DNA from 2 places in the Nocardioides imazamoxiresistens genome. Region 1 is predicted to be linked to the other one. Evidence: riboswitches for the same ligand, from Rfam matches in the RefSeq annotation. Region 1 holds a riboswitch; the other holds the start of a gene.
The links. A riboswitch is a leader RNA that binds a small molecule or an ion and turns the genes downstream of it on or off. The one in region 1 is predicted to bind cobalamin.
Positions count from the first base shown of each region.

Region 1 (5,288 bases):
AGAACAGCACGCCCCTGGTCTTCTCCGGATCAGCCGAGGTGAGGACGACGAAGGAGGTCAGGGCCGCAAACAGCTGCGTCCCTGCCACACCGGCCAGGATCAGGCGGTCTGGCGAACCCCCGGCGGCGTAGCCGAGCATCGCCACGAGACCGAACGCGACGACGGCACCGACGAACGCGCCTCCGGACAACCCCACCGAGCCGGCGCCGAGACCGAGGACGACGACGAGCACGGCGCCCGTGGAGGCTCCCGACGAGATGCCCAGCACGTAGGGATCCGCGAGGGCGTTGCGCAGCAGCGACTGCAGCACGACCCCGGACACCCCGAGACCGGCGCCGCAGGCGGCGGCGAGCAGGCTGCGTGGCAGTCGCAGCTCCCACACGATGCCCTCACGGATCCGCGACAGTCCCGCGTCGGCTCCGCCCAGCCGGTCACGAACGACGGCGACCACCTCGCCGACGGCCAGATCGGCGGGCCCGATCGTGATGGCCACGGCCACCGAGACCAGCAGCAGCGCCGGGCCCGCCGACCAGAACAGGAGCTCGCGCGCGGTGACCGCGCGCCCGGGACCGGGCCGGCGCCCCGACCCGATCCCTGCTCCTGGCTGCGGCACGTCGACCCCTGCGCTCAGGCGACGCCGTAGACGACGAAGTCGTCGAACAGCTGCCACAACGTGCCGGACTCCTCGAAACCCGCCTGGGCGAGCGTCGCGAGCCGGAAGTCGACCGCCGTCGAGGCCGACGGAGCGCGGCCCGCGAAGCGCCGGTGTCGCTCCTCCACCAGGTCCTTCATGCCCGGAAGCTGCTCGAGCGCCGCCCACCATGCGTCCCACGCCTCGGCGCCTTCTTCGAAGGCCGCCGCCTGGGTGCGCTCGTCGTGCAACGCCGCCCATCGTCGGAGGTGCGGCGTGCGGGAGTCGTAGCGGAGGTGGTCCCCGTCGAGCAGGAGACCGCCGGTCGGCAGTGCCGTGTGCGCCGTGCCGTAGGCCCGCACCAGCTCGTCCGGTGAGAGCCAGTGCAGAGCAGTGGTCGAGACGACCGCGTGCGGACGACCCCCGAGACGAGCGGAGGCCGCCTCGACCCATGCGTCGTCGGCGACATCGGCGTCGAGCAGAGCGACCCGGTCTCCGTACGTCGCCGTGCCGGCGTGGGCCACGGCCAGGAGCGCCGGGTCGAGATCGATGCCCACCACGCGTGCTCGCGGGAAACGATCGAGCACCCGGACGGTCAACGAGCCCGGGCCGCAGGCGAGGTCGACCACGCGGAACCCGGAGCCGGTCGAGGCCTCCACCTGCAGGGCGAGGGCGTCGAGCATCGCCGCGAAGCGCTGCTCCCGAGCGGCGATGTAGGCGGCCTGTTGATCGTCCCAGCGCCGCAGGAGCCCGCGCAGGTCCGAGCGGTCGTGCAGCTCGGCCGGGTTCACTCGACCAGGCCCAGGTCGCGCAGGCCCTGCGCCAGCTGCTCGATGCCCGTCACGTTGCGGATTGAGGGGTCCATGGTGGTGCCGTCCAGAACGATGTAACGCTGCTCCTGCACCGCCGTCAGCCGACTCGCGACGGGGTCCGACTCGAGGAACTCGATCTTCTCCGCCGCGCTGTCGCCGTCACCCCCACGGCCCAGGTCGGCCAGCACCAGCACGGTGGGGTCGCGCTCGAGGACGCTCTCCCAACCGATCTCGGGCCAGTACTGCTCGGCGTCCTCGAAGGCGTTCGTCGCACCCACGGCCCGCGTCATCAGGCCGGGCGCCCCGCAGCAGCCGGCCATGTAGGGCGCTGGAGTGGCGGCGTACCACCAGGCCATGGTCACGTTCTCCGCGCCCAGGTCCACGGTCGCCTCCTCGGCACGGGCGCTCAGCTCGGAGACCAGCTCGTCTCCCCGCTCCCGGACGCCGAAGAGGGTCGCGACCTCCTCGATCTCGGCCCACTGGTCCTCGAGGGTCAGCGCGCGGGTCTGCTCGGCCTCCTGACCACTGCACTCGCTCGGCGACTGGTACGTCGGCACGCCGAGCTCCTCGAAGCGGTCCCGACCGGCGATACCCTCGTCGGTGAAGGTGTAGTCGAACGTGGTGTAGACGAGATCGGGCTCGACGTCGAGGACCGTCTCGAACGACGGGAACTCGGTGTCGAAGGCCTCGACGCCCTCTCGCTCCTCCTCGAGCTCCGGGAGGACGTCGTCGTCGCTCATCGCGTACGACGCGATGCGGTCACCGAGCCCGAGGGCCAGGAGCAGCTCGACGGCGGGTTGGTTGACGGCGACCGCGCGCTCGACGGGCGCCTCGACACGGACCTCGCGGTCGCAGTTCACGACGACGACGGGGGCCTCGTACGGCTCCGCATCGCCGGCGTCGGAGCCGCCGGTGTCCGAGCTGCAGCCGGCGAGGCCGCCGGCGACGAGGAACGTGACGGCGAGGACGCGCAGGCACTGGGTCGTCTGCCGGCGAGCCGGTGACGGCGCCAGGAGGGCGCGTGGGGACAGGGAACGAGTCATGAACGACCTTCTCGACCGCAGACCCGGATCGCGGGGCCCGACGATGATCGCGCGACACGGACGGCCACGGAACCAGCAGGTCTTCGGACTCGGGTTCCACCGAACGGGACGCCTTCCCGGATCACTCCAGTGGCCTCGTGCCCCGCCGTCACCCACACCGCTGCGCGTCAGCTCCGGACTCACACCGGATTCCCTGGCCCTCTCGGGCTTGACTGGCGCGAGCATGCTAGCGGTTCGCGACGACCGGCGACAGTCGCTCCCGTTGCCGTCGACGGAGGACCCGCTCCCACTTGGCGTGAACCACAAGATGTGGGACTTACATCGGCGTCATTCACCGTATATGGTGCCGCTTGCAGCTGGTTCGACCCGTCCTCCAGGCGGGTCGTCGCAAGAGGGAATCCGGTGGGAGACCGGAACTGCCCCGCAGCGGTGAGTGGGAACGACCTCCGTCACACAGCACTGGGCCCGACGGGCCTGGGAAGCGACGGACAGTAGGCCGAGCGCGACGCCCACGAGTCCGAAGACCTGCCAGTGCCTCGCCCCCGAGGGGCGAGGGTCCGCGACCCCGAGGGAGGGTCGGAGGATCGAGACCGGCAGGTCGGGTGGCATCTGGCCGCCCTGCCTGCCGACGGTTCCGACCTCCCGTGCCTCCCCTCTCGCGGACGCTCCCCGACGTCCGTACACGAGGGTGGGAGACGCCACATGGCAACACATCACGACGAGAGCACCGGCAGGTCCACCGAGATCACGGTGGTCAAGAGGGACGGCACCCGCGCCGCCTACGACGGGTACGAGATCGCGCGCTCCATCGAGGAGGCCGCAGCGGGTCTCGACCACGAGGTCGCCCGCGCGACCCAGCTGCGCTCGGAGCTCGAGATCACGCTCTTCGACGGCATCACCAGCGAGCAGCTGGACGAGGCGGTCGTGCAGGTCGCGCTGCAGAACGTGAAGGACGACCCGGCCTACGACACGATCGCCTCGCGACTGCTCGTCAAGAGCCTCTACAAGGCGATCTTCGGCGAGGGCGTGACCCGCGACGAGGTGCGCGCGTTCGGCGGCGAGGCGTTCGTGGCCTTCGTGGTCCGCGGCGTGGAGCTGGACCTGCTCGACGCACGACTCGGCCGGCTGTTCGACCTCGAACGCCTCGGCGCGGCGCTCGACCCGGATCGCGACGACCTGCTGCGCTACGTCGGGGTGCAGACGATGCGCACCCGCTACATGATCGTGGCGCCCGACGGACGTCCGCTGGAGATGCCCCAGTTCTTCTGGATGCGGGTGGCCATGGGCCTGTCGTTGAACGAGGACGATCCGACCGCCGCGGCGATCCGCTTCTACGACAAGATGTCGCGCCTCGAGTACCTCGCGGCCGGCTCGACGCTGGTGAACGCGGGCACCTCCTACAGCCAGCTCTCCAACTGCTTCGTGATGCAGATGGAGGACGAGATCGAGCACATCGCCAAGTCGGTGCGCGACGTCATGTGGCTCACCAAGGGCACCGGCGGGATCGGGCTGTCGGTCACCAAGCTCCGCGCCGAGGGATCCCACATCCGGTCCAACAACACCACGTCGACCGGCCCGATCCCCTTCATGCACACGATCGACTCGACGCTGCGGGCGGTCAGCCGCGGCGGCAAGAAGTTCGGCGCGCTGTGCTTCTACATGGAGAACTGGCACCTCGACTTCCCGGCGTTCCTCGACCTGCGGCAGAACTCCGGGGACCCGTACCGCCGCACGCGGACCGCCAACACCGCGGTGTGGATCAGCGACGACTTCATGAAGCGCGTGGACGCCGACCTGCCGTGGTACCTGTTCGATCCCGCCGACGTGCCCGACCTCTCCGAGCTCACCGGCAGCGCGTTCTCGCGGCGTTACGCCGAGTACGCCGCCCTGGCCGAGGCCGGCGAGCTGCGCCACAGGAAGGTCGGTGCCCGCGAGCAGTTCAAGTCCATCCTGACCTCGCTGCAGTCGACCTCGCACCCGTGGCTGACCTGGAAGGACACCATCAACACCCGTGCCCTCAACCAGAACACCGGCACGATCCACCTCTCCAACCTCTGCACGGAGATCTGCCTGCCCCAGGACCGGGACAACGTGTCCGTGTGCAACCTGGCCTCGATCAACCTGGCCCGGCACGTCGACGGTCGCCGTCAGGCGGCGCGCGTGGACTGGGAGCGGCTGGCCGAGTCGGTGCGCCTGGCCGTGCGTCAGCTCGACAACCTCATCGACATCACGATCAGCTCGGTGCCGGAGTCGGAGCGCTCCAACGAGCTCAACCGTGCTCTCGGCCTGGGCGTCATGGGCTTCACCGACGTCGTGGAGCGCTTCGGGCACAGCTACGCCTCCCCCGCTGCGTACGAGCTCATCGACCAGCTGATGGAGTTCGTGTCCTGGCACGCGATCGACGCCTCGGCCGACCTCGCGCGCGAGCGGGGTGCGTACACCCACTTCGAGGGTTCGCGCTGGAGCCAGGGCCTCGTGCCGATCGACTCCCTCGACCTGCTCGAGCGCGACCGGGGCGTGCGGGTCGAGGTCGACCGCACCAGCCGCCTGGACTGGGACTCGCTGCGCGCCAAGGTCGCCGGCGGGATCCGCAACTCGACGCTCCTGGCGATCGCACCGACCGCATCCATCGGCCTCGTCGCCGGCACCACGCCGGGCCTCGACCCGCAGTTCAGCCAGATCTTCAGCCGCGCCACGAGCTCCGGCAAGTTCCTCGAGGTCAACCGCAACCTGGTCGAGGACCTGCGCGCCGCCGGTCTGTGGGAGACGCTGCGCGAGGACCTCCTGCGCCACCAGGGCGAC
Region 1 is NZ_JAVYII010000009.1:62,800-68,087, forward strand. Features, by position in the region: gene RDV89_RS17820 (FecCD family ABC transporter permease) at 1-613, opposite strand, end outside; gene RDV89_RS17825 (class I SAM-dependent methyltransferase) at 628-1,422, opposite strand; gene RDV89_RS17830 (ABC transporter substrate-binding protein) at 1,419-2,486, opposite strand; cobalamin riboswitch at 2,544-2,715, opposite strand; cobalamin riboswitch at 2,827-3,033, shown strand; gene RDV89_RS17835 (ribonucleoside-diphosphate reductase subunit alpha) at 3,189-5,288, shown strand, end outside.

Region 2 (5,288 bases), on a different contig from region 1:
CGTGCCGTCCACGAGCGTGCGGGCGCCGGTGTCGGCCCAGACCAGCAGCACGGCGCCGGCCACCGCGGTCGTCGGCAGCAGCGCCCGGTGGCCGGGCCCCACGACCATCCGGGCCACGTGCGGCACCACGAGCCCGACGAAGCCGATCGCGCCGACGTGGGCGACGAGCACCGAGACGACGAGCGCGGAGCCCGCCAGCAGCAGCCAGCGCAGGCGGGTCACGTCGACGCCGAGGCTGCGCGCGCCCGTCTCGCCGAACGCGAAGGCGTCGAGGCTGCCGGCGCAGGCCAGCACCACCACGACCGTGACGAGCGCCGTGCCCACGAGCACGGCGACGTCGTCGGTGCGCACCCGCGCGATCGAGCCGAGCGTCCAGCGCATCACGCGGTCGGCCGAGTGCGAGTCGCCGTGCACCATCACCAGGAACGAGGTGTAGGCGGCGGCCGCCTGGCCCACCGCGACGCCCGCGAGGACGGTGCGGGTCGGGTCGAGCGTGCCGCCGCGCCCGACGGCGAGGAGCAGCACCAGCACCAGCGCGCCCAGGGCCCCGAGGAACGACGCGAGCGCCAGCGCGGCGGAGCCGACGAGCCCGCCGACGCCGATCCCGAGCACGATGACCGAGACGGCGCCGACGGCCGCGCCGCCGGAGATGCCGAGCAGGTAGGGGTCCGCGAGGTCGTTGCGCGTCAGCGACTGCAACACCGCGCCGACGAGCGCCAGCACGGTGCCGCAGGCCGCGGCCGCCAGCACCCGCGGCATCCGCAGCTGCCACACGATCTGGTCCTCGGCGAGCGTGACGCCGTGCTCGCCCAGACCGAGGCGCCGCGCGACGACGGCCACGACGCGGTCGGCCGGGACGTCCACGGAGCCGCGGCCCAGGGCGTACGTCATCGTCGCGGCGAGCACGAGCAGGCCGACGACGAGGACGGGCGCCGCCGCAGGTCGTCGCAACCCGGTCAGCCCTGCGCGCCGAGGGCCTCGAGGCCCTCGGCCAGGGTCGCGGCGCCCTCGGCGAGGCGTACGCCCGGGGTCGAGGCCGAGTAGGGCACCGTGACGTACGCGCCCTCGCGCACGGCACGCAGCTCGCTCAGCACCGGGTCGGCCTCGAGGAACGCGATCTTCTCCTCGGCCGACGACCACGAGGCGTCGGCGAGCGCGATCACGTCGGGGTCGGCGGCGACGACGTCCTCCCACGGCACCTCGGACCAGTTGCCCTCGACGTCGGCGAAGACGTTCTCGGCGCCGGTCGCCTCGACGACCAGCTGCGGGCCACCGTCGCCGGCGCCGGCCAGGGCGGCGTCCTCGCCGGAGTCGAACCAGAACACCCGGGTGCCCGCGCCGACCGCGGCGGCCTCGAGGTCCGTCAGCGTCTGCTCCTGGGTGGCGCGCAGCTCGGCGGCGCGCTCTGGCACGCCGAAGACGTCGCCGACGGCCTCCACCTCCGACCAGACCGAGTCCCAGCTGGTGGCGGCCACGTCGGAGGCGTCGGGGCAGCCGAACGGCGAGAGGTAGGACGCGACGCCGCCCTCGGCGAGCTCGTCCTGCGAGCCGGCCACCTCGTCGCCGAACGCGGAGACGTAGGAGGCGTAGACGAAGTCGGGCGAGGCGCCGAGCAGCTCCTCCCGGCTCGGGTAGGTCGCTGCGAGCACGGGCACCTCGTCGTACGCCGCGGCGTGGGCGTCCGCGACCTGGTCGTCGAGGTAGGCCGTGCCGGCCATCCGGTCCTCGAGCCCGAGGGCCAGGAGGACCTCGGTGGCGCCCTGGTTGAGGGTGACGGCGGCCTCGGGCGGTGCCTCGAGGGTGGTGGTGAAGCCGCAGGCGGTGACCTCGACGGGGAACAGGTCGGGGTCGCCCGCGGCGGCGCGGTCCTCGGCGGCGGGGGCGCCCGCGCAACCGGCGAGCAGGACCCCGCAGGCGAGCGCGGCGGTCAGGGGCAGGGCGGGACGCAGGGTGGGGCGAGCACGGGTGGACATGGCCATCCTTCGTGTCGTGGCTCGGTCGCGGAGCCATGCGGACGTGTGACGCGACCGTCCGTGGCGGACGAGCGCGGCCAGCAGGTCTTCGGACTCGGGATCGACCGGACGGAGCGCCTTCCCAGGAGCTGCGCTCCCAGTGGCTGCACGTGTGCGTGCCCCGCCCGTCACCCTCACCGCTGCGCGTCAGTCCCGGATTCGCACCGGGTTCCCTGGCTCGTGGTGAGCACGACTGGCAGGGGGAACCTAGCAGTAACCTCGCCCGCCGTGAACGCCCTTCGAGATGCGGACCCCGACCACCACGCGTACCCCGCCGAGGTGCGGGCCGCCGTCTACCGCGTCATCGGCGAGCGGCGCGACATGCGCCGCTTCGTGCCCGGAGCCACCGTCGACGAGGACGTGCTGGCCCGGCTGCTCGCCGCCGCCCACGCCGGGCCCAGCGTCGGGCTGATGCAGCCGTGGCGCTTCGTGCGGGTGGTCTCCCCCGCCCTGCGCGAGCAGGTGCACGCCCTGGTCGACGCGGAGCGTCACGCGACCGCGGCCGCCCTCGACGAGCGCGCCGCGGAGTTCCTGCGGCTCAAGGTGGAGGGCATCCGCGAGTGCGCCGAGCTGCTGGTCGTGGCGCTGCGCGAGGGCCGCGAGCCGCACGTGTTCGGCCGCCGCACGATGCCCCACATGGACCTGGCCTCCGTGGCCTGCGCGATCCAGAACCTCTGGCTCGCCGCGCGGGCCGAGGGCCTCGGCATGGGCTGGGTCTCGCTGTTCGTGCCCGACGACCTCGCGGCGCTGCTCGGCATGCCCGCGGGGGCCGAGCCGGTGGCCGTGCTGTGCCTCGGCCCGGTGCCGGCCTTCCCCGACCGCCCGAGCCTGGAGATCGACGGCTGGACCCGTGCGCGCCCACTCGCGGACTTCGTCACCGAGGACGGTTGGTAGGGTCCGTGCGCCAGTCGACCCCCGAGGGGTCAGGGAACCCGGTGCGACTCCGGGACTGACGCGCAGCGGTGAGGGCGACGGGTCGGGGCACGTCCGCGTGCCGCCACTGGGAGCCCGCTCCCGGGAAGGTCCCCGGCCCGGACGACCCCGAGTCCGAAGACCTGCTGGCACCCGGTGGCAGCCGCCACCTGGTCGAGCAGGGGCCCCGCGCACGGGCCCCCGGACCGAGCGAGGACGCATGACCCGCACGCGCACCGACCTGTGCCCCGGCGTGAGCCGGCCCTGGCCCGCCGAGGACGGCGGGCTGGTGCGCCTGCGGCTGGTCGGCGGCGCCGTGAGCGTCGGGGAGGTACGCGCGCTGCTGGGCGTCGCGGCGGCCCACGGCGACGGCGACCTGCACCTGACGCGCCGCGCCAACCTGCAGCTGCGCGCCCTGCCGCTGACCGGGACCGGGGCGCTGCGCCAGGACGTGGCGGGCGCGATCGCGCACACCGGCCTGCTGCCCTCCCCCAGCCACGAGCTGGTCCGCAACGTGCTCGTCTCGCCGCTGACCGGGATCACCGGCGGGCGCCTCGACCTGCGTCCCACCGCCCGCGAGCTGGACCGGGCGTTGTGCGCCGACCCGGCGTTGGCCGGCCTGTCCGCCCGCTTCCTGATGGTGCTCGACGACGGGCGCGGCGACGTCCTCGACCGGTCCGCCGACGTGGCGCTGACCGTGCTCGACGACGCGACCGTGCAGCTGCGCCGGGGCGACGGGCACTGGCAGCCGCCGGTGCCGGTCGCCGAGGCCGTGCCCGCGCTGCTCGAGGTGGCCCGCGCGTTCGTCGTCGCCCGCGGCGACGGCCCCGAGGCGCCCTGGCACGTCGACGAGCTCACCACCCCGCTGGACCTGCCGACCGCGCCACGCGACCCGCGGGTGCCCGCGGCGGCCGAGCCCCCGGCGTACGGCCTCGTGCGCGGCGAGAGCCCCGACGCCCCCGACCTGCGCCACGTCCCCGTGCCCGACGGGGTGCTCGGCGCGGCGCTGGCCACCGAGCTGCTCGACGGCCTGGCCGACGAGGCGCCGCTCGTCGTGACGCCGTGGCGCTCGCTGCTCGTGCCGGTCGTCCCCGCGGCGGCCACCGGCGGGCTGCAGGCGCCGACGCGGCGCTACGCCTACGAGGGCGACGGGCAGGCCATCTACGTCGACTCGTTCGCGATGATCCGCGCCGAGTCCGACCTGCGCCACGTGCCCGCGGACGCCGAGAAGGTCGTCGTGCGGATGGTGCACGGCACCGGGCAGACCGACCTCGCGCCGCAGGTCGTCGTCTCGCCCGACCTGGTCGGGGCGGCCCGCGCCGCGCTGCGGGCCGGCGCGCCGATCATCACCGACGCCCACATGGTCGCCTCGGGCGTCACCCGCACCCGGCTGCCCGCCGACAACGAGGTGCTGTGCGCGCTGCGCGACCCCCGCGTCGCCGACCTCGCCCGCGCCTGGGGCACCACCCGCTCGGCGGCCGCGCTCTCGCTGCTGGCCGACCGGGTCGCCGGCGCGGTGGTCGCGATCGGCAACGCGCCGACCGCGCTGTTCCACCTGCTCGAGCTGCTCGCCGACGGCTGCCCGCCGCCCGCCGCGATCGTGGGCTGCCCGGTCGGGTTCGTCGGGGCGGCGGAGTCCAAGGAGGCGCTGGCGGAGTACGCCGAGGCGCACGGCGTCCCGTACCTCACCGTCCACGGCCGCCGCGGCGGCTCGGCGATGACGGCATCGGCGCTCAACGCGATCGCGCAGGAGGCGGAGTGAGCACGCAGCCCGAGCCGGCCGAGCCCACCGAGCCCACCGCGGGCCGGTTCTACGGCGTCGGCGTCGGCCCCGGCGACCCCGAGCTGATCACCCGCAAGGGCGCCCGGCTGATCGCGGCGGCCGACGTGGTGGCGTACCACGCCGGGCGCGGCAAGACGTCCAACGCGCGCCGGATCGCGGCCGACCTGATCCCCGCCGGGGCCGTCGAGGAGGAGCTGGTCTACCCCGTCACGACGGGCACCACCGACCACCCGGGCGGCTACGCGGGCGCGATGGCGGACTTCTACCTCGCGTCGGCGCAGCGGCTGGCCGCGCACCTGGAGGCCGGGCGCGACGTCGTGCTGCTCTCCGAGGGCGACCCGATGTTCTACGGGTCGTACATGTACATGCACGACGCCCTCGCCGAGCGGTTCACCACCGAGGTCGTGCCCGGCGTGCCGGCCTTCGCGGCCGCGACGGCGACCATCGCGGCGCCGCTGGTGCGCCAGACCGACGTGCTGACGATCCTGCCCGGCACCCTGCCGGAGACCGAGCTCGCGCGACGCCTCGCCGACACCGACGGCGCGATCATCATGAAGCTCGGGCGTCGGTTCCCGGCGGTA
Region 2 is NZ_JAVYII010000006.1:129,047-134,334, reverse strand. Features, by position in the region: gene RDV89_RS14405 (FecCD family ABC transporter permease) at 1-891, opposite strand, end outside; gene RDV89_RS14400 (ABC transporter substrate-binding protein) at 957-1,973, opposite strand; cobalamin riboswitch at 2,036-2,225, opposite strand; gene bluB (5,6-dimethylbenzimidazole synthase) at 2,241-2,906, shown strand; cobalamin riboswitch at 2,901-3,089, shown strand; gene RDV89_RS20250 (precorrin-8X methylmutase) at 3,145-4,686, shown strand; gene RDV89_RS14385 (precorrin-2 C(20)-methyltransferase) at 4,683-5,288, shown strand, end outside.
Region 2: linked by a shared signal. The riboswitch ahead of RDV89_RS20250 (precorrin-8X methylmutase) and the one ahead of RDV89_RS17830 (ABC transporter substrate-binding protein) in region 1 are both predicted to bind cobalamin.